2 regions of the Streptosporangium nanhuense genome follow, and region 1 is predicted to be linked to the other one. Evidence: riboswitches for the same ligand, from Rfam matches in the RefSeq annotation. Region 1 holds a riboswitch; the other holds the start of a gene.

Region 1 (14,128 bases):
GACGAGGTGCAGATCGGCAAGTTCCGCCTCGTCTTCCTCACCCGCGGCGCCGCTGGAGGATGATGAGCTCGCAGGCCGCTCGTGCGCACATGAGCATCGGGGAGGTGCTCGCTCTCCTGCAGGGCGAGTTCCCCGACGTCAGCATCTCCAAGATTCGTTTCCTGGAGGGCGAGGGGTTGATCGAGCCGGAGCGCAGTCCCTCCGGCTACCGCAAGTTCACCTACGCCGACGTCGAGCGGCTCCGTTACATCCTCAGCGAGCAGCGTGACCGCTACCTGCCGCTACGCGTGATCAAGGACCATCTGGAGGCGGCCGACCGCGAGGAGCGTCCGGCCGCCCGGCCGCGCGCCGTCCCCGACGACGCTCCCCCCGAGGTCAGGCTCACCCGCGAGGAGCTGCTCGCCGCCGCCGAGCTCGACGAGGAGACCCTCGCCGAGCTGGAGGACTACGGCCTGCTGGCCGCCGTGGCCCGCTACTACGACGCCGAGGCGCTGGCGGTGGCCCGCAGCGTCGGGGCCCTGGCCGCCTTCGGCCTGCGGGCCCGCCACCTGAGGGCCGTCAAGGCCGCCGCGGAGCGCGAGGCCGGGCTGGTCGAGCAGGCCGTCGCCCCGCTCCTGCGCCGCCGCGGGCCCGGCGCCATCGACCAGGCCGACGAGACGGCGAGGGAGATCTCCGGCCTGTTGCTGGAATTGCACGCCTCTCTGCTGCGTTCCGGCGTTCGTGGGGCCCTGGGCCGGTGAGAACCTGACCAGGCACTCGTACCCCCACGAGTGTTACGTTGAACAAACCGGTCGGAATCCAGCGAAGACGGAGCAGCCCGTGTTGCAGATGGAGGTCGTGGGCGTTCGAGTTGAGATGCCCTCCAACCAGCCGATCGTCTTGCTGAAAGAGACGCATGGGGAGCGTTACCTACCTATCTGGATCGGCATGACGGAGGCCACGGCGATAGCCATGGCCCAGGCCGAGGAACCACCACCCCGGCCGCTCACCCATGACCTGTTCCGCGACGTGCTCGAAGGGCTGGGAGTCCGGCTGAGCACGGTCAACATCGTCGCCCTGCGCGACGGCATCTTCTTCGCGGATCTCGTGTTCTCCAACGGGGTCGAGGTGAGCGCGCGTCCCTCGGACTCGATCGCCTTGGCACTTCGCACCGGCGCACGTATCTTCGCGAGTGAGGACGTGGTCCGGGAGGCCGGGGTGATCATCCCCGACGACCAGGAGGACGAGGTGGAGAAGTTCAGGGAGTTCCTTGACACGATCACGCCCGAGGACTTCGGCCGCGCGGGGTAGGAATTTCGGTGCATTTACGCTTCACGACGCGCCGAGTGGGGTCGTTGACTGGACTTGGCCCCAGTCCTACGGTGCAAGTGAAACCCGCGGTCGTGCGTAAACCCCCAGATCAGGCCGTGGGATGAGAGAAAGCCGGAGGTCCGCGTGGCGGTCAGCAGCGGCGAGGGTAGAAACGCCGATCAGGATGACCCGGAACGGCGCCAGTCGGCACGTCAGCGCGCGGGTGAAGAGGGTCTGCTGTTCGACGGGCAACCGGTGAAGGTGCCCGCCGACATCGGCTACCGCGGTCCCACGGCCTGTTCCGCGGCCGGCATCACCTACCGGCAGCTCGACTACTGGGCGCGCACCGGCCTGGTCGAGCCCACCGTCCGGGCCGCCCACGGCTCCGGCTCCCAGCGGCTCTACGGCTTTCGCGACATCCTGGTCCTCAAGGTCGTCAAGCGGCTCCTCGACACCGGCGTCTCCCTCCAGCAGATCCGCATCGCCGTGCAGCACCTGCGCGACAGGGGCGTCAACGACCTGGCCGGGATCACCCTGATGAGCGACGGGGTGAGCGTCTACGAGTGCACCTCGCCCGACGAGGTCATCGACCTCCTCCAGGGCGGTCAGGGAGTCTTCGGGATAGCTCTGGGACGGGTGTGGCAGGAGGTGGAGGGCTCCCTCGCGGATCTGCCGGGCGAACGTGCGGAGTCGAGCGAGGGCCCTTTAGGAGATCATCAGGCCGATGAGCTGGCCCGCCGTCGCAGAGCACGACGAACCGGGTAAACTCGGACTTGCCACTGACCCTGTGCGGGAGAGACCCCGACCGCGATCGGGGCGCCGAAGGAGCAACCTCCCCGGAATCTCTCAGGCACCCGGTACCGCACGGACGAGGCAACTCTGGAAAGCAGGCGCGCTCGCCAGGCGCGACTCACCGACGGTGCAAGCCGCCCCATGAGGGGCAGGTGAAGCTCTCAGGTCACGACCCGCGACGACGGTCGTGATGACAGAGGGGGAGACCAGGCATACGCCCGCGCCCAGCGCCGGTCTCCACCCCGTCCCGGGAGGCTTCACCAATGACCGACCTGTCATCGCTCAGCGAACTCGGCTCCCCCGCCTTCGCGACCCGCCACATAGGACCGGACGACGCCGGCCAGGCCCGCATGCTGGAGGCGGTCGGGTTCGCCTCCGTCGCCGACCTGGTCGCGGTGGCCGTACCCGAGGCGATCCGCTCCTCCGGGCGGCTGAGCCTGCCCCCGGCGGCAGGGGAGTCCGAGACCCTCGCCGAGCTGCGCGTCCTCGCCGGCCGCAACACCGTGCTCACCTCGATGATCGGCCTGGGGTACCACGACACGATCACCCCGGGCGTCATCCGTCGCAACCTCCTGGAGAACCCGGGCTGGTACACCGCGTACACGCCCTACCAGCCGGAGATCTCCCAGGGCCGTCTGGAAGCCCTGATCAACTTCCAGACCGTCGTCTCCGACCTGACCGCCCTCGACGTCGCCGGGGCCTCCCTGCTGGACGAGGCCACCGCCGCCGCCGAGGCGATGACCCTGGCCCGCCGCGCGGGCCGCAGCCCCTCGAAGGTGTTCGTGGTGGACGCCGACGCGCTGCCGCAGACCAAGGCTGTGCTGCGCACCCGCGCCGAGCCGCTCGGCATCGAGCTGGTCGAGAGCGACTTCACCGCCGAGCTGCCCGAGTGCTTCGGGGTGCTCGTGCAGTACCCCGGCGCCAGCGGCAGGATCCGCGACTTCCGCGCCGTCGCCGACGCCGCCCACGCGCGCGGCGCCCAGGTGGTCGCCGCCGCCGACCTGCTGGCCCTCACCGTCCTGGCCGCGCCCGGCGAGCTCGGCGCCGACATCGCGGTCGGCTCCTCGCAGCGCTTCGGCGTGCCCCTCGGCTTCGGCGGCCCGCACGCCGCCTACATGGCGGTCCGCGACGGCCTCCAGCGCCAGCTGCCGGGCCGCCTGGTGGGCGTCTCCCAGGACGCCGACCAGCGCCCCGCCTACCGGCTCGCGCTGCAGACCCGCGAGCAGCACATCCGCCGCGAGAAGGCCACCAGCAACATCTGCACCGCGCAGGTGCTGCTCGCCGTGATCGCCGGCATGTACGCCGTCTACCACGGCCCCGAGGGCCTGCGCAGGATCGGCCGGCGCACCCACCGGCACGCCGTCGTGCTCGCCGAGGGCCTGCGCCAGGGCGGTGTCGAGGTGGTGCACGACACCTTCTTCGACACCGTGCTCGCCAGGGTGCCCGGCCGGGCCGAGGCGGTCGTCGCCGCGGCCCGCGACAACGGGGTGAACCTGCGCCTGGTCGACGCCGACCACGTGGGCGTCACCTGCGACGAGAGGACCGAGCTCCTCCACCTGGAGCAGGTCCTGGCCGCCTTCGAGATCAGCGGCGCCGTGCTGGCCGACCTCGACGCCGCCGCGCACGACGCGCTGCCCGCCGCGCTGGCCCGGGTCAGCGACTACCTGACCCACCCGGTCTTCCACAGCCACCGCTCCGAGACGGCCATGCTGCGCTACCTGCGCAGGCTCCAGGACAAGGACATCGCGCTCGACCGGTCGATGATCCCGCTGGGCTCCTGCACCATGAAGCTCAACGCGACCACCGAGATGGAGCCGATCACCTGGCCGGAGTTCGCCGGGCTGCACCCCTACGCGCCCGAGGACCAGGCCGCGGGCTACGTCGAGCTGATCGGGCAGCTGGAGAACTGGCTGGCCGAGGTGACCGGCTACGACGCCGTCTCGCTCCAGCCGAACGCCGGCTCCCAGGGCGAGTTCGCCGGGCTCCTGGCGATCCGCGCCTACCACACCGCGCGCGGCGAGTCGGGCCGCGACGTCTGCCTGATCCCCTCGTCCGCGCACGGCACCAACGCCGCGAGCGCCGTCATGGCGGGCATGCGGGTGGCCGTGGTCGCCTGTGACGACCAGGGCAACGTGGACGTCGACGACCTCGTCGCGAAGATCGGCAAGCACCGCGAGCAGCTTGCCGCGATCATGGTGACCTACCCGTCCACGCACGGCGTGTACGAGGAGACCATCGTCCGGATCTGCGAGCTGGTGCACGAGGCCGGCGGCCAGGTCTACGTCGACGGCGCCAACCTCAACGCGCTGGTCGGCCTGGCCAGGCCCGGCGAGTTCGGGGCGGACGTCTCCCACCTGAACCTGCACAAGACCTTCTGCATCCCGCACGGCGGCGGCGGCCCCGGCGTCGGCCCGGTCGCGGTCCGCGCCCACCTGGCCGACTACCTGCCCGGCCACCCGCTGCGTGAGGGGACCGCGGTGGGCCCGGTCTCGGCCGCGCCGTACGGCTCCGCGGGCATCCTGTCCATCTCCTGGGCCTACATCCGGATGATGGGCGCCGACGGCCTGAAGGCGGCCACCGAGCAGGCCATCCTGTCGGCCAACTACCTGGCCCGCAGGCTCAGCCCGCACTACCCGGTCCTCTACACCGGCCGCGGCGGCCTCGTCGCCCACGAGTGCATCGTGGACCTGCGCCAGATCACCAAGGAGACCGGCGTGACGGTCGACGACGTGGCCAAGCGCCTCATCGACTACGGCTTCCACGCCCCGACCATGTCCTTCCCGGTGGCCGGCACGCTGATGATCGAGCCGACCGAGAGCGAGGACCTGGCCGAGCTCGACCGGTTCTGCGAGGCGATGATCGCGATCCGCGAGGAGATCGCGAAGGTCGCCTCCGGGGCGTACGACAAGACCGACAACCCGCTGCGCAACGCCCCGCACACGGCCGACAGCCTCGTCGCCGACGAGTGGAGCCACCCCTACGGCCGCACCGAGGCGGCCTACCCGCTGCCGTCGGTGCGCGAGGGCAAGTACTGGTCGCCGGTCCGCCGCATCGACCAGGCCTACGGCGACCGCAACCTGGTCTGCTCCTGCCCCCCGCTGGAGGCGTACGAGGACTGATCCTCACGGGGGCGGAAAGCGCGCGAACCTCGATATTCGCGGGGAATGCGACGGGACGGAGGGCGCCCCGAGTCGTTAGGCTCGGGGCGTCTCCGTATCCGGAAGGATCATGCATGCCTGAGGTGGACACCCGTCCCTTGGACACCGCGCGAAGACTGGCCGAGTCGGGGGATCTCGACGGCGCCGCCGCGATCTTCGCCGAGCTGGCCGCCGATCCCGACGAGCCCGACCGGGCCCAGGCCGCGGTGGGTCTCGCGGTGGTGCTGGAGGAGAGCGGGGACGTCGCGGGCTCGCGCGCCGCCGCGCGCACCGCGCTGGCCACCGGGCATCCGGAGTTCGCCGCCCAGGCCGCCTGCCTGCTCGCGGGGAGCTTCGAGCGGGAGGGGCTGGCCGACCAGGCCCGCGCCGCCTGGCAGGCCGCGCTGGGCGTCGGCCACCCCGCCTACGTGCCGCCGGCGCACATGGCCCTCGCCAGGCTCGCCACGAGCGAGGAGGAGGCCGAGCGGTCGCTGCGCGACGCACTGGCCACCGCCGACCCGGAGATCGCTCCTCGTGCCGCCCAGCGGCTCGCGGAGGCACTCCTGGAGGAGGGCGAGCCGGGCGAGGCCGCCCAGGTGCTCCTGGAGGCGCTCGCGGTGCCCGACGCGGTCGAGGTGGCGAGACTGCGGGTGATGCTCGGCATCGCCCATCTGGAGCTGGCGTGCGCGGAGTTCTCCGGCGCGATCGAGGAGGGCGGCGACGTCGAGACCGGCGCGCTGGCCATCGAGCTCCTGGCCCGCACGCTCCCGCTCAGGGGACGCGACGAGGACGCCGAGCGGGTGTGGCGCTACGGCCTTGACAGCGCCGACGAGGACCTCGCCGGCGAGGTCCGCCTCCGCCTCGACCGGGATCTCTGAACCCGGGGCGCGCGGCGCGCCGTCTCCCGCGCGAGGGCGCGGTGGGTGCCGGGCCCGCGGAGGACCTCGCCGATTCCCGGCCGCCCCGGGTGGGGGCGGGGCTCCGGGGGCGTCAGCCGCGCTCGCGCCAGCGGCTCAGGGCGTGGGCGAAGTTGATCGCCACGATCCCGCCCCAGGCCAGCAGCAGCCCGGCGGTGCCGGAGGACTCCGCGGCGATGGCGGTCAGCGGGATCCCGATGCCCATCGAACCGAGGGCGATCGGGATCGAGCTGTTCGAGTTCTTGCGCGGCTTGGCCTTCGGCGCCCCGGCGGCCTGCATCTCGGCATGCACCCGGTGGGCGATGGTCGCGTCCAGGCGCGACACGAACGACTCGATGAGGGCGGTCTCGTACTCCGGGCCGAGGTCGCGCCGGGCCTCGACGGTGGCACGCATGTCCTGGCGGATATCTTGATAGTCCTGCACACCTCGATTCTTCCTTCCGGCCGCCCGCCGGACATCAGTCAATAGGAGGAGATCCGTGTCCACCTCCAAGTCCACCCCTCTCGCCGGCGCGTCCACGCCGGGCGCCCGGCCCCCGGCGGTCGCGGTCCCGCCGATGGAGATCGCGACCCCGCACGGCCCGGCGCTGGTGGAGATCGACGAGGTGGCCTCCCCGCGCTTCCTGCTGGTGCTCACCCACGGCTCGGCCGGGGGAGTGGACGCCCCGGACCTGCTGGCCGTACGGGACGCCGTGACGGCGATCGGCGGCACGGTCGCGCGGGTGCTCCAGCCGTTCCGGATGCGCGGAGCCCGCGCGCCGGGGTCGGCGGTCAAGCAGGACGAGGCGTGGGAGACACTGGTGGCCGGGCTGCGCGGGCGCTATCCGGGACTGCCGCTCGCGCAGGGCGGGCGGAGCAACGGGGCCAGGGTCGCGTGCCGTACGGCCGGGAGGGTCGAGGCCCGCGCGGTCGTCGCGCTGGCCTTCCCGTTGCACCCGCCGGGGAAGCCGGAGCGGTCACGCGCCGGGGAGCTGCGCGCGGCGGGTGTGGACGTGCTGGTGGTGAACGGAGACCGTGACCCGTTCGGCGTGCCCGAGGCGGCGGACGCCGCGCGCCTGGTGGTGCTGCCGGGAGAGGGTCACGACCTCGGGAGGAATCCCGCCGGGGTGGGCGAGGTGGTCGCCGAGTGGCTCGACACGAGGATGCGGCCGGGCTCGGTGGACCGGCTCAGCGCGACCGGCCGGGCGTGACCGGCCTCAGACGACGCCGGCCAGTGGCCGGTGCGGCTCGATGACGGCACCGTCCGGGAGGAGCTCGCCGGTGTCGTCGAACAGCACCACACCGTTGCAGAGCAGACTCCAGCCCTGCTCGGGGTGGGCCGCCATGGTGCGGGCGGCTTCGCGGTCCAGCGCGTCGGCGGACGGACAGGACGGCTCGTGCGGGCACATCGGCGTGCCTCCGGATCTCTCGTGTCGGCTCGCCCGGTCACACCGGGCACGGGTGGGCATCGGACATCCGGCGGCACCGTCACCGATGGGTCTCCGTTCCCACGTATGACGGGGACGAGCATCTTAATGTTGATATATGGCCATGCGGCCCCTAACAGAACGGGGGCCGCACATCAAGCAGATCAAGTGTGCGATCGATCGCACCTCGGCGACATAGCCCGTTAGGACTGTTTGAGAACTGGTAAGGGGTCAGTCCGGCAGGGCTTTATCAGGGGATGTGACCTATAACACAGCATGCCTCATATAAGGACATTCGACCAAGTGCGACACGCCGCCGAGCAGGTAAACGATCGGTTACAAGTTTCTGACGTGCGCCGACGCGGATTTCCTGGCCCGTGACCGTCCGTTACCCGATCCGATGCGTTCACCGCGTGCCCAGACCGGCCAGGAGCGCGTCCAGGCCGTGCTCGAAGTCGGCGTCGGCCGCCGGGCTGCCGCCTCCCCTGGACGGGGGGCGCCAGGGCTCGTCCTCGTCGCCGGAGGGGTCGGCCCAGCCCGACTGCTGCACCTCCACCGCCACCGCGCCGAAGACGTAGGCCCGCAGGGCCCGCACCGCCCCCGCGGGATCGGCCAGGCCCGCGTCGGCCAGCTGGTCGGTCTGCTCCCTGATCGCGATCGCCGCCCTGCCCCTCGGCGGCTTGGTCAGGGCCAGGGCGAGCACCCCGGGATGCTCCCTCAGCGCGGCCCGGCTCGCCCGGCACCAGGACCTCGCGCTCTCCTGCCAGCTCTCGCCGGGCTCGGCGTGGACGGTGGTGACGTGCTCGGCCAGCGCGTCCATCAGGGCGTCCTTGCCGCGCGGCAGGTGGTGGTAGATGGCCATCGCCTCCACCTGGAGCGCGTCACCCAGCCGGCGCATCGTCAGGCGCCGGAGCCCCTGGCCGTCGGCGATGTGGAGGGCGGCGTCGATGATGCGCTCCCTGGAGAGCGGGACGGGTGGTCGCTTGGCAGGCATGGGAGGCATCCTGCCACCGCTCACCTTACTGCGTAAAGGACGGCGCGCCGGGCCGCTGCGAAGAGGTCCGCGGAGATCTGCGGAGGTCCGTGGAGGTCCGGTCCCTTCCCTGAGTGTGTGGGGCGGGGGCGGACCGCGTAGGCTACGAGCGGTGATCTGCCGGAGGAGATCCGGCGACGGCGAGAGAGGGAAGAAGATGGCGTTTTTCCGACCGCGCGTGAGCCGGGAGGCGGAGGTTCGTCACCACGCTGACCAGGAGGTCGGGAAGAGCTTCCCCGAGCTCCTGGAGAAGGCGCGCCAGGCCGAGGCCGAGGTGCGCCGGGCGCAGGCCGCCGCGGCCCCCGTGCAGGAGCTGCGGGCCGCCGGGCTGGCCTTCGACAGGGCGCTCACCGAGGCCCTGCGCGCCGCCGAGGCCAACCAGCGCGCGACGTTCGGGATCAGGTCCTACGACGACCGGATCCGCCGCCGCAAGGGCAGGGCCACCCCCAGGGGCGCCGAGTGGACCACCGAGGTCAACCGCCTGCGCACCCTTCGCGAGCAGAACCGGCTGACCGGCATCCCCAGGGTCCCGCGCCCGGTCACCGCCACCGCCCGCTGACCCGCGGTCCAGGTCCTCGTCCCGGTCCGCGCCGGGGGTTTCCCCCGCGGGCGCCCGGGCGCGGGCTTGGTCCCGATCCGCCCGGCGGCCACCGCCCGCTGACCTGATCCGAACGGCCTCTCGCCGCCCGTCACACGTTCCCGTGACGGGCGGTTTCGCCGTCCAGGGGTTCGGAAGTTCGGGAGGGGCCGTGCGGTGTGCCCGCACCTCGTGCCCGCGTCTCGTCTCGGACACCTCGTGTCCGCGTCTCGCGCTCGGAGCCGTCTCGGACTCGCGCGAGGGGTCGTCCACCCGTGCGCGGGGCCCCCGCCCGCGCCGTCCGGCCTCCGGGTAGGCCGGTACGGCTCAGCGGGTGGCGTGCGCGGCGGAGGCGGAGAGCATCCGCCGTACGCGGACGGCCGGCAGGACGGCCGCGCACCGCTCCGCCGCGTAGGTCTGGGCCATCCGGTGGTGCTCGGCGGAGAAGTCGGCCACCCCGTCGGCCACGAAGAACACCTCCACGTCGCCCATGAAGGCGTCGCAGGCCGTCATCAGGCATCCGATGTGGGCGTAGATGCCGGTGACGATGAGCTGGTCGCGCCCGTGGTCGGCGAGCAGGTCGCGCAGCGGGGTGCGGTGGAAGGCGCTGTAGCGCCACTTGGTCAGCCGGATGTCGTCCGGGCCGGGGGCGAGCGGGGCGATGATCTCCTGGGCGCTCGGTTCGGCACCGACACCGGCCCCCCAGAAGTCCTCCAGCAGGCCGCGCTGGGCCGAGGTCTGCCCGCCGGGCTGGGCCGAGTACACGACCGGGACGCCGGCCTCCCAGGCCGTCTCGCGGAGCTCGGCGATCGCCGAGACCAGCTCCACGATCGGCGAGGTTCCCGGTGCGAACGCGTTCACGAAGTGGTTCTGCATGTCGTGGACGAGGAGTACCGCGCGGCGGGCGTCCGGGGTCCAGGAGACGCGGTTGGCGGGCATCTCGTCCTCGCGGGGCATCGGATAGGGGGTGATCACGGGTAAGGCCACGGCTGCCTCTCTTTCTGTTTTCTCTGGTGTCTCGACGTGCCGGGGGTCACCGGGGTCGGTGGCCTCGGCGGTCCCGATCCCGATCGCGGTGGTCCGGCGGGGCGCCCCGCCCGTGGGAGGGGGCTCCGGAGCGCCGAGGGGCACTCCGGAACGGGCGTCCCCCGGGCCGGACGCCCGGCCCGGGGGACGCCCGTCACGTGTCTCCTCTCCGAGGCTGCTCGCCGACGACCGCGACGGCGTCCAGGCCGGGAACGGTGTCCAGGCCGGGAACGGCGTCCGAGCCCGCGCCCAGGTCCACGTCGAGGTCCGGGGCCAGTCCGAGGGCCTGCAGGAGGGTGCGGAACTTCGCCGAGGTCTCGGCCAGCTCCTCCTCGGGGACCGAGCCCGTGACGATCCCGCCACCGGCGAACAGCCGGATGCCGCCACCGGTCACCTCGGCGCAGCGGATCGCCACCGCCCACTCGCCGTCCCCCGAGGCGTCGCACCAGCCGACCATGCCGGTGTAGAAACCCCGGTCGAAGGGTTCGATGCCGGCGATCGCGGCGCGCGCGGCGACGGTGGGCGTCCCGCAGACCGCGGGGGTGGGGTGCAGGGCGACCGCCAGGTCCAGCGAGGTGGTGCGCGGGTCGGCGAGCCTCCCGGTGATCCTGCTGGACAGGTGCCACATGGTGGAGGTGCAGATCAGCGACGGCTCGGCCGGGACGCTCAGCGCCCGGCAGTGCGGGGCGAGCGCGGCGGCCACGGCCTCGACCACGACCGCGTGCTCGTGCTGCTCCTTGGCCGAGCAGAGCAGCGCCGCCGCTCGGCGGCGGTCCTCGGCGCGGTCGGCGCTGCGCGCGGCGGAGCCGGCCAGCGGGTTGGCGACGACGGCGGGCCCGTCCCTGGAGACCAGCAGCTCGGGGCTGGCGCCCACCAGGGTCCGCCCGCCGGGCAGGTCGACGGCGAAGACGTGGCCGTGCGGGTCGCGGACCGCCAGGCGCCGGACCATCGTGGCGATGTCGGCCGGTTCCGGGCTCGTCAGCTCCAGCGACCTGGCGAGCACCACCTTCTCCACCGCGCCCGTGGCGAGCAGTTCCAGCACCCTCCGTACGCTCTCCAGGTGCTCGGAGGGGGTGGGGACCGGGGTGATCCGCCACGGCCGCGCGCCCTGCCGGGGAGGGGGTTCGCCGGAGACGAAGGGATCGGCCCAGCGGGCCCGCACCGGGGTGATCAGCCGGGCCGAGGCGGGGTCGTCGAACGGGATCGCGCCGAGGACCAAATCGCGGTGTTCTCGTACGCGTTCGGCCAGCTCCCGCATGGTCCAGGCGGGCGCCACCACGTCGGCGACGCCCCCGGCCAGGAGGGTGTGCCGGGGAGAGGAGAAGATCGATGAGGAGCCCGGCCGGTACTCGTCGAGAAGCTCGGTGGCGCTGACCGCCTCGTATGCGATTGTCAAGGCTGACCTTTCGGGGAGCTCAGGCCCTGAGCGTGGCACCGCCGTCCACGTACAGGTCTTGCATGGTGATGTGCCGGGCACGGTCCGAGGCCAGGAAGAGAACGGCTTCGGCGACGTCCTCGGGGTCGGCCAGCCGGCCCAGCGGAATGCCCACGCGGTAGGAGGAGGGGTCTCCGTCGATGACCGCGCGAGGGTCGAACCCCGCCTGCATGGCGGTGTCGGTCGATCCGGGCGAGACCACGTTGCAGCGGATGCCGTGGCGGGCGAGTTCCAGCCCGGCACACCGGGTGAACATGACCGCGGCGGCCTTGGACGCCGCGTACGCCGCCATGCCGACGCGCGGCACGCCCGCGGCGTTGGAGGCCACGGTCACGATCGTCCCGCCGCCGCGGGGGATCATGCGGCGGGCGACGGCCCGGACGGCGTGGAAGACCCCGCCGGTGTTCACCGCGAACACCTGGGCCCAGTCGTCGGCGCCGATCTCGGTCACCGCGCCGGTGCGCAGCACGCCCGCGACGTTGACCAGGACCCCGATCGGTCCCAGCTCGTCCTCGACCCTCGCGACGACCGCGTCCACCTGTCCGGGGTCGGTGACGTCGGCGCGATGGCGCGTCACCGGCTCCCCGCGGTCGTCCCAGGGGCCGTCCCGTACGTCGGCCCCGGCCACGACCGCCCCGGCCCGGGCGAGGGTCGCCGCGACGGCGGCTCCGATGCCCCCGGCGGCGCCCGTGACGAGGGCCACCGTCCCGGAGAGCCCGGGATGGTCCTGCCGATCGATCACACTCACCTCACTGATTTACTTAGGTTAGCCTTGCCTCACTTACCCTGGTTGTCGAGAGCGTGGCGGGTAAGAGTCAAAAGGTGGTCTGGCCCCTGATGATTGGGCATCTTGACATTGTCGTCAATGGGGTGGATCTTAGGTTAGGCTTCCCTAATAAGACACTCCGCCCCAGTGGTCTCTCGGGCCACTCGTTCAACGTCGTGACCAGGCACTTCGCTGAGGTACACACAGTTATGCCATTTTCGTCTGCCTTTTTCCCGTGCCCGGACGACCCATCACATCCGGGCGGGGGGAACGGCGGTCGCCGACCCCCGGGCGCCGGTGCCGGGACCGGCGCCGGGCGAATCCACGCAGCCGGGTCCGCCGCCCGGCACACCCACGCTGGAGGTATCCGATGACCAACCCCTTCGACGACGAGAGCGCGTCCTTCGTGGTGCTGGTGAACGCCGAGGGCCAGCACTCGCTGTGGCCCGCGTTCGCCGACGTCCCCCCGGGTTGGGAGATCGCCCACGGTGAGGACTCCCGCGCGGGCTGCCTGGCCTACGTCGAGGGCTCCTGGACCGACATGCGCCCCAGGAGCCTCGTCGCCGAGATGGGCGCCTGACCTCCTTCAAGACCTCCAGGGCCTTCCAGATCTTCAGGCCTTCCAGACTTTCAGGGCCTTCAGGCCTTCAGGCCTTCCAGACTTTCAAGGCCTTTCAAGCCTTCGAGGGCCGGTACGGAAACCGTCGCCCCGGTACCCGTACCGGCCCCTCGGGGAGGGGCGCTCCGCGCTCCTGCCGGTCCCATCGGGGGGCACTCCCCGCCGGGGCCGGAACACGGCGAAGGGCGCCACCGCGGACCGTGAGGTCTCGCGGTGGCGCCCTTCGGAGATATCGGGACTTCGGGAACCGCCGGACGGGGTCAGCTGGCCCAGTCGAGCAGCGGGCGGGTGTTGCTGGGGTGGCGCAGCTTGGAGAGCGACTCCTTCTCCAGCTGGCGGATGCGCTCGCGCGTCAGGCCGAGATACTTGCCGATCTCGTCGAGGGTGTGGGGCTTGCCGTCGACGAGGCCGAAGCGCAGGGCCATGATCTTGGCCTCCCTGGGAGAGAGGTTGCCGAGCACGCCGCGCAGCTGCTCGCCCAGCAGCTGGCGGTCGACGACCTCCGACGCCTCGGGCGAGTCGACGTCCTCGATGAGGTCGCCGATGGTGGTCTCGCCGTCCTCGCCGATGGTGGCGTTGAGGCTGATCGGCTGGCGGCTGGTGCGCAGCAGCTCCTCGATCTGGTCGGGGGTCTTGTCCAGCTCGACGCCCAGCTCCTCCGGCGTGGGCTCGCGGCCCAGACGCTGGTGCATGTCGCGCTCGACGCGCGACAGCTTGGAGAGCATCTCCAGCACGTGCACCGGCAGCCTGATGGTGCGGGCCGAGTCGGCGAAGCCGCGCTGGATGGCCTGGCGGATCCACCACATGGCGTAGGTGGAGAACTTGTAGCCCTTGGTGTAGTCGAACTTCTCCACCGCGCGGATCAGGCCCAGGTTGCCCTCCTGGACCACGTCGAGCAGGGCCATGCCCCGGTCGGTGTACTTCTTCGCCACGGAGACGACCAGGCGGAGGTTGGCCTCCAGCATGTGGTCCTTGGCCCGGCGGCCGTCCTCGGCGATCCACTCCAGGTCGTCGCGCGCGACCGCGGACAGGCCCGGCTCGGCCTCCAGCTTGGACTCGGCGTACAGGCCGGCCTCGATGCGCTTGGCCAGCTCGACCTCCTGCGCGGCGGTGAGCAGGGTGCGACGGCC
Region 2 (14,128 bases), on a different contig from region 1:
TTTATATTTGATGGGCACGCCCCAAGCCTAGGCAATGGGACTGAAAATTCTTGGGGCATGCGCACGTCATATCAAATGGCGAAAAACGGTGTTATTCGACGCCGAGTTCGCGGCGGAGGCGGGCCACGTGGCCGGTCGCCTTCACGTTGTAGAGAGCCTTCTCGATCTTGCCGTCGGCGTTGATGACGAAGGTGGAGCGGATGACCCCGACGGTCGTCTTGCCGTACATCGTCTTCTCCCCGTACACGTCGTAGGCCTTGTGGACCTCAAGGGAGGGATCGGACAGGAGCGGGAAGGTCAGGGCGTCGTGCTCGGCGAACTTGGCGAGCTTGGCCGGGCTGTCCTTCGAGACGCCGAGCACGGTGAACCCGGCCGAGGTCAGCGAGGCGAGGCTGTCGCGGAAGTCGCAGGCCTGCTTGGTGCAGCCCGGGGTCATCGCGGCGGGGTAGAAGTAGAGGATGACGCGCTTGCCGCGGTGTGCCTCCAGCGACACGGTGGTGCCGTCGGCGGCGGGAAGCGTGAAGTCCGGGGCGGCGTCGCCCGGCTCGAGTTTCATGGTGTTCCTCCGAGGAATGGTTCCCCGGTCAACTTACCGGCCTGCCCGAAGTGTCGTGGGCGGGCCGGACCTGACAGACTGATCAATCAAGGAGTAGGGGAGGAGAGCCATGGCGGACACCGATCCCGCGGAGTTGGAGCGGCGGATCGAGCGCACGCGCGCGGAGTTGGCCCAGACGGTGGACGCCATCGCGGACCGGGTGAGCCCCAAGCGGGTCGCGGCCCGTGGTGTGGCGAAGGTCAGGGCGAACGCGGAACACCTCGTCGCGCAGGTCGGCGACATGGTGGGCGGCGCGGCGGGGCCGAAGCCGGTCAGGCTCGCCGGCGAGCCCGAGGACCTGTGGGCGGACGACCGGCCGGACCTGGCGCCCATCCTGATCGGGGTGGGGGCGGTGCTGGCGCTCGGCGCGGTGGTCGTGCTGTGGCGGCGCCGTCGTCGCTGACCCGGGGTTTCGAACGTCGCCGACGGCCGATCGGCGGTCCTGAATTGAGTAGGGGTTTACTCATGTGACCTTTTTCCTGCGCGCGGAACATCGCAGTAGGTGAAAGGGAGGGGTAAATCCATGAAAAACATCATTCGCGCTGCGATCGCGGTGGTCGCCACCACCGGTCTCATGCTGACGGTGGCTCCGGCCGCCTTCGCCGCGACGTCAGCCTCCTCGACGTCCTCAGCGTCCTCGGCGTCCTCGGCGTCCGCGTCGGCACGTGACACCGACGACAGCTTCGAGCAGGAGTCCAGGAACGGCCGGGCCACGCTGGAGGCCGAGTACTCGGTCAGGGGCGACGAGGAGGAGGACAACACGTTCAGGCTGCGGGGTGCGCTGTACGACGGTGACAGGCGCACCCTCCGCCAGGGCGGTCGTTGTGCCTACGTCGAGATCCAGGCCATCTCGTCCGACGACGAGGACTGGGACGTCGTCAAGCGCGACAGGCTGTGCAGCTACGACGACACCAAGCGCTTCCGCGTCACCGCGCACGACGTCAGCGAGGTGCGGGTCAAGACCTGCCAGGTCAAGTACCGCAGCTCGTCGACCTCCAGCTGCAGCAGGTGGGAGGAGCTCGACCTGGGCTTCTGAGGTCTCTCGGAGGTCCGGCCCCCCGGGCACGGGAGCACCCCGAGCCCCCGTGCCCGGGTAAGGGGCTGTGGAACGACGGGAACGGGCACTCGCCGGTGGAACGGCGGGTGCCCGTTTCGCGTGCCGGCCGGAGAACGGGCGGGCCGGAGAACGGACCGGTCAGAGGAAGGTGCGTTCAGAGGGTTCAGAGGAAGGTGCGGCCCTCGCCCCGGTAGGTGGGAACCTCGTCCACGACCTCGTCCCCGTCGATCAGGTGCAGGCTCGCGAAGCGCTCGCAGAGCTCACCCGCCTTGGCGTGCCGGAACCAGACCCGGTCGCCGGCGCGCAGGTCCTCGGCGGCCTGCCCGATCAGGGGGGTCTGGACCTCCCCGGCTCCCTCGTCGGCGTCGTAGCGCAGCCCGCACGGCAGGTAGGGCTGGGGCAGGCGGTTGTCGCCGGGGGCGCCGGAGGCGGGGTAGCCGCCACCGAGAACGGTGACGACGCCGGGGGCGGGGCGGCGTACGACGGGCAGGGCGAACAGGGCGGCCGGACGGCCGGTGAACCCCCGGTAGAAGTCGAACAGGCGAGGGTGGAAGAAGCCGGATCCGGCGGCGATCTCGGTGACGGCCCTCTCCTGGGTGGTCTTCTCGATGCTGCCGGTGCCGCCGCCGTTGACGAACTCCAGGTCGGCGATCTGGCGGACGGCCTGGACGATCCGGCCCCTGCGCGTGATCAGCTCGCGCCGGGACCGGGCCTGCATCAGGCGTACGGCCCGGGTGAGGGCGGGGTTGCCCGGAGCGTCGTCGCCGACCCCGGCGATCTGCGCCTCGTACGCCATCAGGCCCACGAGCCGGAACCCGGGCCGTTTCGCGATCGCGGTGGCCAGGTCGGCGGCCTGGTCGATCTCGCGGACGGGGGAGCGGCGGACGCCCGCCCTGAACCGGCCGCCGAAGGCGAGGTAGCCCGCGTCGACGTCCAGGCAGAGCCGGATCTCGTGGCGGTCGCGGACCGCGGAGACGGCGGCCTCGACGAGGTCCAGGTGCTCGGTGTGGTCCACCATGATGGTGATCTCCCGTGCCGCGACCGGGTCGGCGGCCAGCCCGGCGAGCGCGGCGCGGTCGACGGTGGGGTACGCGACCAGCACGTCCCGCATCCCGGTGGAGACGAGCCAGAGGGCCTCGGGGAGGGTGAAGGCCATGATGCCGGTGAAGCCGTCCACGGCGAGGATGCGTTCGAGCACGGCCCGGGACCTGACGGACTTGCTGGCGACCCTGATCGGCTTGCCCCCGGCCCGGCGGGCCATTCCCTCGGCGTTGGCGCGCAGGGCGGGCAGGTCGAGGACGGCGAAGGGGGGATCCAGGTGCGCTGTGGCCCGGTCGTAGCGCTGGCGGTCGTCCATATCCGCAGAATAACCCCGCTCCAACGAATATGAGAGGTATTCATATTGCCGGGCGGGTGGTCAATGCTCCCACCAGGAGGGTTCCAAGATCGCGTAAGTGGGTGGTTGATCCCCGGCCCGGTCCTGCCCGGACGCGTACACATGATCGGATGACGACTACTCTCCAGGACATCCTGGCGGGCTCGGGAGGCACCGGCGGCTCGGGGGCGACAACCGGAGGCTCGGGAGGCAAGGCGGCGGCCGAGCAGTTCCAGGACGTCCGGCGCAGGTCGGTGCGGCTGCTGCGGCCGGGCAGGACCCCCGCCGGTCTTCCCGCGGCCCTCGTGGTGTCCGCCGTGCTGGTGGTCTCGGCCTCGGTGACGGTGGGCCTGCTCACGCAGTCGCCGGTCGCGCGGATCCCCTACCGACGGCTCGTCAACGGCGTCGGCGCGTGGCACTGGTCGGATCCGGCCACGTTCGCCGCGTCGACGCTCGCCGTGGCGGTGGGCCTGGTGATGCTCGCGCTCGCCGCGCTGCCGGGACGGACCCGGCTGGTGCCGCTGGAGTCGGGGGACCCGCACATGGTGATCGGCATCACCAGGTCCGGGCTTCGCCGCACGCTGCGGGAGGCCGCCGAGGTGGTGGAGGAGGTGAACGGGGCCCGGGTCCGGCTCACGTCGCGGATCGTCGAGGTCACCGTGTTCACCGACGCCGAGCGGACCGGGCCCGTGCTGCGCCGGGTGGGCGCGGCGGTGGGCGACCGGCTGGCGGGACTGGGCGCGATGTGCGCGGGCGACGTCGTCGTACGGCTGCGCAGGAAGAAGGCCCGATGAGACCCTACCTGGGCAACCGGATCGGTCTGGCCGTCACCGGGGCGGTACTGGTGTGCGCGGGGCTCTACGCCTTCCTGCGGGGACGCGGTGACATCCCCGGCCAGTCGCCCGGAGCCAGGCTCGTGCGCCGGGGGTTCCCCGGCTGGCTGGCCGAGCATCCGTGGCTGGGCTGGCTGCTGGCGCTGCTGCTGGTGGTGCTGGCACTCCTGGCGGTGCGGTGGCTGCTACACGCCCTGGGATGGGGACGGTGGGGCGGGCGGACCGGGACGGGGACCGCCATGCTCGGGGTTGCTCTTAAAGAAGTCGAAGGGCTCACCCGTGTTCGCGTCAGGCATGTACGGCACGAGCGGCTGCGCATCGGGGTGGGGTGCGCGCCCGGGACGGATGTCGGCAAACTCGTCGCCCGGCTGAACAGGGACGCGGTGGGGAAGGTCCGACGGGCGCTCGGGGAGGTAGAACTCGGCGTGCTGGTTCGCCTGCACGTCCGCCGTCGCTGACCTTCCGAACACGGGCCGCTCACCCGTTCCGCCGGACACGGGCCGCTCACCCGTCCCCCCGGGCACCGGCCGTTCGGCCGTCGCGCCCTGCGCCGGTCGTTCACCCGTTCCGCCGTACGCGGGCCGTTCACCCGTCGCGCCGTACACGGACCGCTCGCCCGTCGCGCCGTACACCGGCCGGTCGGCCGTGTCCGCATAAGTACTGTTCCCGTACGCGGTGCTCCGGTACGCCTGCGCGTCGTACGACCCGTACCCCGCCGCCTCCCCGACGGGGCTCGCGTACACCGGCCGCTCGACCGTCGTGTCGTACGGCGGGAACTCGTCGCCGGGGCCCTCGTCCGGCGGGTCCTCGTCCGGTTCCCCGGCCGCCGCCGCCGCGGGGGCGTTCTCCTCGTTCCTGACCCCGAAGGCCAGTCCGGCGGCCAGGCAGGCCAGCGGGAGGGCGGGGATGACGTAGCGGTGGTCGAAGGCCGCGATGAAGGGCGGCAGGATCAGCAGCATCGTCCCCGCGGCCCAGGGCAGCAGCGCCACGCCGCCGAGCCGCCGCAGCCGCATCAGCACGCCGACCAGGCCGACCAGCAGGATCACCCCGAGGTAGGGGCCCCGCACGAAGACGTACTCCTGGTAGCCGCGCAGCCAGCCCGCGTACGGCTCGGCCATCACCGGCGCCCCCGACGAGCCCTGGTAGGCCACGGTCAGCTGCTCGGCGGTCTTGCCCTGCGAGGCGGCCCCCGAGGAGAAGGGGCGCACGGTGTCGGGGAAGACGTAGGCGCTCTGCGGCCCGGGAGCCGGGTAGACGCGCCGGTTCCAGTCGAAGATGTGGGCCGCGTCCGCCAGGCCCGCCCGCAGGAAGTCGAACGGCTGGGCCATGATCGCCTGGGTGGCGAAGGAGCCCGCGAGCGCGTCGCGCTCCGCCCAGCTGCCCTTGACCTTGTTCAGCGGCGACTTGCCGTCCCAGATGTAGACAGGCGGCGCCGCCCGCTGTCCGAGCGGCTCGACGGGGCACAGGGCCGCCTCGGGTCCGGCCGGGTGGATCCTGTCGCAGTCGGCGAAGGTCATCGTCCGCGCCCAGAGGAAGGCGTTCCCCCTGGTCAGCCCGAAGTTGCCGTGCTCGGCCCTGAACCAGGCCGCGTACGAGCCCAGGCCGATGGCGGCGGCCAGCGTCGCGGCGACGACCGCCCGCCACCCGGCCCGGCGGATCACCATGCAGACCAGCGCCACGGCGATCAGCGGCAGCCCGATCGTGCGGGTGACGGTCGCCGCGGCCAGCAGCGCTCCCGCCAGCGCCGCGACCCACGCCGCGGGGCGTCGCCGCCACAGCAGCAGCGTGACCGCCAGCACCGCCAGGAACTGGAAGAGCAGGTCCGCCATGACGAGGTGTTCGAGCTGGAGCTGGTAGGCGTCCAGCAGCACCGGCAGCGTGGCGAGCGTCGCGCCCCACCCCGGCAACCCGCCCAGCCTGCGCAGCAGCAGGTAGACGCAGACGGCCACGACCAGCCCGAGCAGGTGCTGCACCGCGACCACCGCGGGGATGCTGGCCAGCGGCTTGAGGACCCACAGGAACAGCGCGTAGCCCGCGGGACGGGACTCCAGGGGGCGGGGGGCGAGCCCCGCGTTCAGGTAGACGAAGGAGTCGGCCCAGAACCACAGGGCGGGCCGGTAGCCGAGCATGGCGAGAACCCGCAGGCCGCCGCCCGCCAGCAGGGCGGTCATGAAGAGCCAGTGCGACCTGACGAAGCGGAGCGCCCGCAGGGGGCGGGAGGGTCTCACGGGGCGCTGGGAGCGACGGGAACGGCTTGCCGGGTGCGTTCCCGTTACCACCGCGACCTCCCGAGTCCCGCGCACATGGCCACCCAGCATAGGCGTGGGATCAGAGGGTCTTGCACGTGATGCGAAATTTGATAGGGATCGAGTTGTATGTTCCCAGGAACCTCCGGCTCCGCTCCCGCGCCGCCCCGCTCAGGGGTCCTTTCGCGCGTGGACTCCCGCGAGGTCTGTGGCACCGCGCGCCGGGAGCTCCTGCGGCTCGCCGCTCCAGAGGTCCAGGCGTCTCGTGCCGGGGGCTCCTGCGGCTCGCCGCTCCAGAGACCCCGGGACTCCCGGCGGCCGGGAATCCCCGCCCGGCCCCCGGGCCCCGGCACGGTCGCCGAGGGTTCGCTCAGCACTCGATGACGTTCACCGCGAGCCCTCCACGGCTGGTCTCCTTGTACTTGTCGAGCATGTCGCGGCCGGTGTCGCGCATCGTCTTGATGGCCTTGTCCAGCGAGACGAAGTGGCGGCCGTCGCCGCGCATCGCGATCCTGGCGGCGGCGATGGCCTTGATCGAGGCGACCGCGTTGCGCTCGATGCACGGGATCTGCACCAGGCCGCCGATCGGGTCGCAGGTCAGCCCCAGGTTGTGCTCGATGCCGATCTCGGCGGCGTTCTCGACCTGCTCGGGGGTGCCGCCCATCACCTCGGTGAGCCCGGCGGCGGCCATCGAGCAGGCCGAGCCGACCTCGCCCTGGCAGCCGACCTCGGCGCCGGAGATGGAGGCGTTCTCCTTGAACAGCACGCCGATCGCCCCCGCGGTCAGCAGGAAGCGGATCACGCCCTCGTCGTCGGAGTCCTTGGTGAAGCGGTCGTAGTAGGTGAGCACGGCCGGGATGATGCCCGCGGCGCCGTTGGTGGGCGCGGTGACGATGCGGCCTCCGGCGGCGTTCTCCTCGTTGACCGCGAGGGCGAACAGCGAGACCCAGTCCATCGTCTGCAGCGAGTCCTTCTCCGGCGACTCGCTCCGCAGCTGCCGGTGGAGCTGGTGGGCGCGGCGGCGGACCTTCAGGCCGCCGGGCAGCACGCCCTCCTTGCCGATGCCGCGCCGCACGCACTCGCTCATGACCCGCCACAGCACGAGCAGCTGTTCGCGGATCTCGGCCTCGGTGCGGCCGAACGCCCGCTCGTTCTCCAGCATCAGCCCGGAGATCGACAGCCCGGTCTCCTCGCACTGGGCGAGCAGCTCCGCGGCCGTGGTGAAGGGGTGGGGCAGGACGGTGTCGTCGGCCTTGATCCGGTCGGCGCCCGTGGCGTTCTCGTCGACGACGAAGCCGCCGCCCACCGAGTAGTAGACCTTCTCGCGGATCGTCTCGCCGGACTCGGACAGCGCGGTGAAGCGCATGCCGTTGGGGTGGCCGGGCAGCGAGATCTTGCGTTCGAAGACGAGGTCCTCGCCGATGACGAAGGGGATCTCGCGGGAGCCGTACAGGGACAGGGTGCCGGACTCGCGCATGGCGGCGAGCCGCTCGTCGACCGTGTCGACGTCGACCAGCTCGGGCTTCTCGCCCGACAGGCCGAGCAGCACGGCCTTGTCGCTGCCGTGGCCCTTGCCGGTCAGGCCCAGCGAGCCGTACAGGACGGCGCTCACCCGGGCGGTCTTCTCCAGCAGCCCGTCCTGGTGGAGGCCGCGGGCGAACTTGTGGGCGGCGGCCATCGGGCCGCCGGTGTGCGAGCTGGACGGGCCGATTCCGATCTTGAAGAGATCGAAGACGCTGATCGTCATCTGAATCCTTCCAGCGTGGACGGCCACGCGCGCCCGGGGACGCGCGCGGCCGTGACGCGAGGGGGGAGAGGCTTAGGACTCACCCGAGGTGAGCGCGGCGTACTCCTCCGGCGACAGCAGGTCGTCGGCGGAGCCCTCAAGGCGTACGCGGAACAGCCAGCCGTCGCCGTAGGAGTCACCGTTGACCAGCGAGGGGTCGTCCACGACGGCCTGGTTGACCTCGACGATCTCACCGGAGACCGGCGCGAAGATGTCGCTCACCGACTTGGTCGACTCGACCTCGCCGACCGCGTCACCGGCGGTGATCGTCGAACCGACCTCGGGGAGGATCTGCACGAAGACCACGTCGCCCAGCGCCTCGGCGGCGTAGGCGGTGATGCCGACGGTGAGGGTCAGGCCGTCATCGATGCCGGAGATCCACTCGTGTTCCTTGGTGTAGTGCAGGTCCTCGGGAATGCTGCTCATTTTTTCCTCCTGTAGAAAGGCAGTGCGACGACCTCGACCGGCTCGTGGCTGCCCCTGATGTCCACGGCCAGTCCTGACGACAGGCCGTTGTCCACGTAGGCCATGGCGATGGGCTTACCCAGGGACTGGGAGGGCGCTCCGCTGGTGACCTCGCCGACGACCGTGCCGTCACCGGCGACCACCACCGGATACCCGTGCCGGGGCACCCTGCGGCCGGTCGCGATCAGACCGACCAGGCGGCGGGACGGCGGGACGTCCTCGCGTGATTCGAGGGCGGCCCGGCCGACGAAGTCGCCCGGCTTGTCAAACCTCACCACACGGCCCAGCCCGGCGTCGAACGGGGTCAGGGCGGCCGACAGCTCGTTGCCGTACAGCGGCATCCCGGCCTCCAGCCGGAGGGTGTCGCGGGCGGACAGGCCCGCGGGGATCAGGCCGTGCGGCGCGCCCGCCTCGGTGAGGGCGGCCCAGACCGGCTCCGCGTCCCCGGCCGCGACGAACAGCTCGAAGCCGTCCTCGCCGGTGTATCCGGTACGGGCGACGAGGGCCTCGCGGCCCGCGACGACGGCGGGCAGGCCGGCGTAGTACTTGAGCCCGTCGAGGTCGGCGTCGGTGAGCGAGCCCAGGATCTCCGCGGAGCGCGGGCCCTGGATCGCGACCAGCGCGTACTGCTCGGAGCGGTCGTCCACCGCGGCGTCGAAGCCCTTGGCGCGGCCGGTCAGCTCGGCGGCCACCCGCGGGTAGTTGGAGGCGTTGGCGACGACCATGAACTCGGCGGGGGCGAGGCGGTAGACGATCAGGTCGTCCAGCACGCCGCCCTCGGCGTCGACGATCATCGTGTAGCGGGCGCGGCCGGGCTCCAGCGCGGAGAGGTGCCCGACCAGCGCGTAGTCGAGGGCCTCGGCCGCCTGCGGCCCGGTCACGAAGATCTCGCCCATGTGGGAGAGGTCGAACAGGCCGGCCGCCTGGCGGACCGCGTTGTGCTCGGCGGACTCGCTGCCGTAGCGGAGCGGCATCAGCCAGCCCGCGAAGTCAGTCAGCGTCGCGCCGAGGGACTCGTGCACGCCGCGCAGCGGCGTAGGTCGGGACATGTGCGCACCTCAGACAAGGGACAGATGAGAGCATCCTCCCCCTCTGTCGTGGGTGCCTGAGAGTTTCATCCGGGTTTTACCGGACTTTCACCTTCGGCGAGGTCGTGGGACCTGCTTTCCAGAGGCACCTACCCGCACGGTCCTTTGCCTTGAGAGGTTCGCGGGGAGGGCTTGCTCCTTCAGGGGTCCTGGCCTGGGTGTCAGGACGCTCTCCCGCACGGGATTCATCGGTGTCACCGGCCAGCCTAACCGCCCGCACCGGCCGAGCGAAATCCCCCGCTTCATCGGGGAGGTCGTGCCCGGCCTGCGGGTCCTCCGCCCACGAGGCCCGGGGTGCCCCGGGGCGGCGGGGGCGGAGTCAGGGGGCGGCGTGCCGGACCAGCGCCTCGAACAGGGCCGACTCGTCGTCGGTCTCGGGATGCCACTGGACGGCGACGGCGAAGGGGTGGTCGTCCACCTCCACGGCCTCGATCGCGCCGTCCTCGGCGTGGGCGGTCACGGTCAGGCCCCCGGCGAGCCGGTCGAGGGCCTGGTGGTGGTAGTGGGCCACGTCCACGGTCTCGGCCTCGAAGATCTTCGAGATCCGGCTGCCGGGGGCGAGCCACACCGGCATCCTGCCGTAGCGGCCGGGGGCCGGGGCGTGTCCCGGGTGGCCGACCACGTCGGGCAGGTGCTGGTGGAGGGTGCCGCCCAGCGCGACGTTCAGGACCTGCATGCCCCGGCAGACGCCCAGGAAGGGCAGGCCCCGCTCCAGCGCCGCCCGGACCAGCCCCAGCTCCGCGTCGTCGCGGAACGGCCGGACGTAGCCGGTCCGCTCGTGCGCCTCCTGGCCGTACCGTTCCGGGCCGACGTCCCCACCACCGGCCAGGATCAGCCCGTCCAGGCGCTCCACCAGGGGCGCGGGGTCACCCGCCGGGGGCAGGATCACCGGCTGCCCGCCCGCGCGGGCCACGTGCTCGACGTAGTCGTAGGGCAGGAGGGCGGTGGTCGTCTCCCAGACGGTGAAGCGCGCGGGCTCGACGTAGCAGGTGATGCCGATGACGGGACGGGACATGATCTCCTGTTTCGCCGTGCTTCCACCGATGTCCTGGCGCGGTGTGCCCGTCCCGGTGCTTCTCCCGCACGTTACCGGCCGCGGTGAGCCGACACGCCGCCGGGGGACGGGCGGACACCGTTGCCTCGCACCCGTCCGAGGACGCCCTCTCATGGTGTGCTCCTCAAGGGGCCCAGGGCGTCCAGGCCCCCTTGAGCAGGATCAGGGCGGCGCCCGACATGCGCCTGTCCACGGCGGCCTCCTGCTGTGGAGGTCGAGGCGGAATCGACTTAACCGGCTAAGCGTGGTGAAGACACGGCCGCTATGACAACGATGTCAACGGCACGTCGACCATGTGGCCCTTCTTCGGCGCGCGGTCGTCACCCACGGCTCACGCCGTCGGGTCGGCGCCGAGGGGGAAGGTCGTCAGGGGATCGGGACGGTGCGTAGTAAAGTACGCAGCGGAAACACGTCGGATAACCGGTTCAGGTGGGGGTCTCGTGAAGCGACCGACGATCGCCGACATCGCTCGTCGCGCGGGGGTGTCCAAGGTCGCGGTCTCCTACGCGCTGAACGACCGCCCCGGCGTGTCCGAGGCGAGAAGGAACACCATCAAGGCCATCGCCAGGGAGATCGGCTGGCAGCCCAACAGCGCCGCGCGCGCGCTCAACGGGGCGCGGGCCCGCGCCGTCGGCCTGACCGTGTGCCGCCCGGCGCGGGTGCTGGGGATGGAGCCGTTCTTCATGGAGCTGATCAGCGGCATCGAGAGCGAGCTGTCGGCCCGCTCCTACGCCCTGCTCCTTCAGGTGGTGGCCGACCACCGGCAGGAGGCGGAGGTCTACCGCAGGTGGTGGGGTGAGGGCCGCGTCGACGGCGTCATCCTGGTCGACCTGCACTTCGACGACACGCGCATCCCCGAGATCGAGGGTCTGGACCTGCCGGCCGTGGTGATCGGCCATCCGTCGGAGACCGGTTCGCTCGCCCCCGTCTGGTCCGACGACGGCGCGGCCATGCGGGAGACGGTGGAGTATCTCGCCGCGCTCGGCCACCGCAGGATCGCCAGGGTCGCCGGGCTGCCCGCGCTGGTGCACACCGTCCTGCGCGACCGGGCCTTCACCGCCGCGTGCGACGAGCTCGGCCTGGACGGTCACTCCATCGTGCACACGGACTACACCGGCGAGGAGGGCGCGCGGGCCACGCGGCGGCTGGTCAGCGCCGCGAACCGGCCGACGGCGATCGTCTACGACAACGACATCATGGCCGTCGCCGGGCTCTCGGTCGCGCAGGAGATGCGGCTGGAGGTGCCCGCGGACCTGTCCCTCGTGGCCTGGGACGACTCGCCCCTCTCCCAGGTGGTGCGACCGGCACTGACCGCCCTGGGCCGGGACATCCCCCACTACGGGGCGCAGGCCGCGCGGAGCCTGCTGGCGCTGATCGCCGGCGAGCACGTCACCGGCGTCCAGACCGAGACGGCCAGGCTCACCCCGCGAGGCAGCACGGGCGCGCCGGGCCACCGGTGACGGACGCCCGGAGCGGTGCGACGTGCGCCGCGCCCGTGCCCGGACGCCCGTCACCCGCGTTCAGAACGGCGTGACGTAGGCGCCGGAGATGCCGCCGTCCACCAGGAACTCCGAGCCGGTGATGAAGCTGGCGTCGTCGGAGGCGAGGAACGCCACCGCGGCGGCGATCTCGGACGCCTCGGCGAAGCGGCCCACCGGGATGTGCACCAGGCGGCGCTGCGCCCGCTCGGGGTCCTTGGCGAACAGCTCCTGCAGCAGCGGCGTGTTCACCGGCCCCGGGCACAGCGCGTTCACCCGGATGCCCTCGCGGGCGAACTGCACGCCCAGCTCGCGCGACATGGCCAGCACCCCGCCCTTGGAGGCGGTGTAGGAGATCTGGCTGGTCGCCGAGCCCATCACGGCCACGAACGACGCGGTGTTGATGATCGACCCCTTGCCCTGCCGCCGCATGTACGGGATGGCGTGCTTGCAGCACAGGTAGACCGAGGTGAGGTTGACCTCCTGGACCCGGCGCCAGGCGTCGATGCCGGTCTCCAGGATCGAGTCGTCGTCCGGCGGCGAGATGCCCGCGTTGTTGAACGCGATGTCCACGCTGCCGTAGGTGTCGAACGCGGCCCGGAACGCGCGGGCGACGTCGTCCTCGCTGGTCACGTCGGCCCGCACGAACAGCCCGCCGACCTCGTCGGCGGCCGCCGGACCGGTCGTCTCGTCCAGGTCCACGCACACGACGCGGGCGCCCTCCTCGGCGAACCGGCGCGCGGTGGCCAGGCCGATCCCGCTTCCGGCGCCGGTGATGACGGCGACCCGGTCCTGCAAACGCAGCATCGCTACTACTCCTCGGAAATGAAGACGTTCTTGATCTCGGTGAACGCTGACAGGGCGTCGGGCCCCAGCTCGCGGCCCAGGCCCGACTGCTTGAAACCGCCGAACGGGGTCCAGTAGCGGACGCTCGAATGCGAGTTGACGCTGAGGTTGCCCGCCTCGACCGCCCTGGCCACCCGCAGCGCCCGGCCGACGTCGCGGGTCCAGATCGACCCGCTCAGGCCGTACGGGGTGTCGTTGGCGATGCGCACGGCGTCCGCCTCGTCGTCGAACGGCACCACCGACACCACCGGTCCGAAGATCTCCTCGGTGAACGCCCGGTCGTCCGCCGAGCCGGGCGTCAGGACCGTCGGCGGGAACCAGAACCCCGGACCCGGCGGGCACTCGCCCTGGAGGTGGGGCGGCTCGGTGACGAAGGAGGCGACCCGCTCGCGGTGCTCGGCGCTGATCAGCGGGCCCATCTCGGTGGCCTCGTCGCGGGGGTCGCCGACCCTGACGCCCAGCACCGCCTCCCCGAACCGCGCCAGGAACTCCTCGTGGACCGAGCGCTCGACCAGGATCCGGGAGCGCGCGCAGCAGTCCTGGCCCGCGTTGTCGAACACCGCGTACGGCGCGGTCGCCGCGGCCCTGCCCAGGTCGGCGTCGGCGAAGACCACGTTGGCGCTCTTGCCGCCCAGCTCCAGGGTGAGACGCTTGACCTGCCCGGCGCAGGTGGCGGCGATCTCCTTGCCGACCTCGGTCGAACCGGTGAACACGATCTTCGCCACGCCGGGGTGCCCGACCAGCCGGGCGCCCGCCACCTCTCCGGCACCCGGCAGGACCTGGAAGACCCCCTCGGGCAGGCCGGCGGCCAAGGCGAGCTCGGCCACCCGCAGGGCGGTGAGCGGCGTCCACTCGGCCGGCTTGACGATCACGGTGTTGCCCGCGGCCAGCGCCGGGGCCATGCCCCAGGTCATGATGACCATCGGGAAGTTCCACGGCACGATCACGCCGACGACGCCCAGCGGCTCCCTGAAGGTGACGTCCAGCCCGCCGGGCACCGGGATCTGCAGGCCGTGGTTGCGCTCGGGCGCCCCCGCGTAGAAGTCGAGCACGTCGGCGACGTTGCCCGCCTCCCAGCGGGCGTTGCCGATCGTGTGCCCGGAGTTGGCGACCTCCAGCAGGGCCAGCTCCTCGGCGTGCTCGCGCACCAGCGAGGCGAAACGGCGCAGCAGCCGGGCCCGGTCTCCCGGGCCGACGTCCCGCCACGTCGCGAAGGCCCGCCTGGCACGCTCCACGGCCCGGTCGGTCTCGGCGGCGTCCGCCATCTCGACATCGGCGACGACCTCTTCCGTCGCCGGGTTGATG

What was found. Region 1 has a riboswitch for glycine ahead of gcvP (aminomethyl-transferring glycine dehydrogenase). Riboswitches for the same ligand answer to the same signal wherever they lie in the genome.
Region 2: it holds a riboswitch for glycine, as region 1 does, so the genes downstream of both, gcvT (glycine cleavage system aminomethyltransferase GcvT) here and gcvP (aminomethyl-transferring glycine dehydrogenase) in region 1, are expected to answer to the same signal.

What each region holds. Positions count from the first base shown of each region.
Region 1 covers NZ_JCADBG010000022.1:30,864-44,991, forward strand. Annotated here, with positions in the region: gene AC5L38_RS33635 (double zinc ribbon and FHA domain-containing protein) at 1-63, shown strand, start outside; gene ftsR (transcriptional regulator FtsR) at 90-740, shown strand; gene AC5L38_RS33645 (bifunctional nuclease family protein) at 820-1,290, shown strand; gene AC5L38_RS33650 (MerR family transcriptional regulator) at 1,435-2,055, shown strand; glycine riboswitch at 2,071-2,163, shown strand; gene gcvP (aminomethyl-transferring glycine dehydrogenase) at 2,346-5,201, shown strand; gene AC5L38_RS33660 (hypothetical protein) at 5,315-6,097, shown strand; gene AC5L38_RS33665 (hypothetical protein) at 6,210-6,530, opposite strand; gene AC5L38_RS33670 (alpha/beta hydrolase family protein) at 6,694-7,326, shown strand; gene AC5L38_RS33675 (DUF5999 family protein) at 7,333-7,524, opposite strand; gene AC5L38_RS33680 (TetR/AcrR family transcriptional regulator C-terminal domain-containing protein) at 7,949-8,536, opposite strand; gene AC5L38_RS33685 (hypothetical protein) at 8,733-9,134, shown strand; gene AC5L38_RS33690 (isochorismatase family protein) at 9,480-10,139, opposite strand; gene AC5L38_RS33695 (isochorismate synthase) at 10,333-11,574, opposite strand; gene AC5L38_RS33700 (2,3-dihydro-2,3-dihydroxybenzoate dehydrogenase) at 11,594-12,361, opposite strand; gene AC5L38_RS33705 (MbtH family protein) at 12,750-12,959, shown strand; gene AC5L38_RS33710 (RNA polymerase sigma factor) at 13,259-14,128, opposite strand, start outside.
Region 2 covers NZ_JCADBG010000012.1:136,282-150,409, reverse strand. Annotated here, with positions in the region: gene AC5L38_RS23385 (HNH endonuclease signature motif containing protein) at 1-18, opposite strand, end outside; gene bcp (thioredoxin-dependent thiol peroxidase) at 92-556, opposite strand; gene AC5L38_RS23375 (DUF3618 domain-containing protein) at 666-998, shown strand; gene AC5L38_RS23370 (hypothetical protein) at 1,119-1,631, shown strand; gene AC5L38_RS23365 (amino acid deaminase/aldolase) at 1,816-3,009, opposite strand; gene AC5L38_RS23360 (DUF6286 domain-containing protein) at 3,159-3,821, shown strand; gene AC5L38_RS23355 (hypothetical protein) at 4,046-6,088, opposite strand; gene AC5L38_RS23350 (L-serine ammonia-lyase) at 6,477-7,853, opposite strand; gene gcvH (glycine cleavage system protein GcvH) at 7,926-8,318, opposite strand; gene gcvT (glycine cleavage system aminomethyltransferase GcvT) at 8,315-9,406, opposite strand; glycine riboswitch at 9,447-9,531, opposite strand; glycine riboswitch at 9,534-9,632, opposite strand; gene AC5L38_RS23335 (gamma-glutamyl-gamma-aminobutyrate hydrolase family protein) at 9,765-10,460, opposite strand; gene AC5L38_RS23330 (LacI family DNA-binding transcriptional regulator) at 10,940-11,959, shown strand; gene AC5L38_RS23325 (3-oxoacyl-ACP reductase) at 12,020-12,784, opposite strand; gene AC5L38_RS23320 (aldehyde dehydrogenase family protein) at 12,790-14,128, opposite strand, start outside.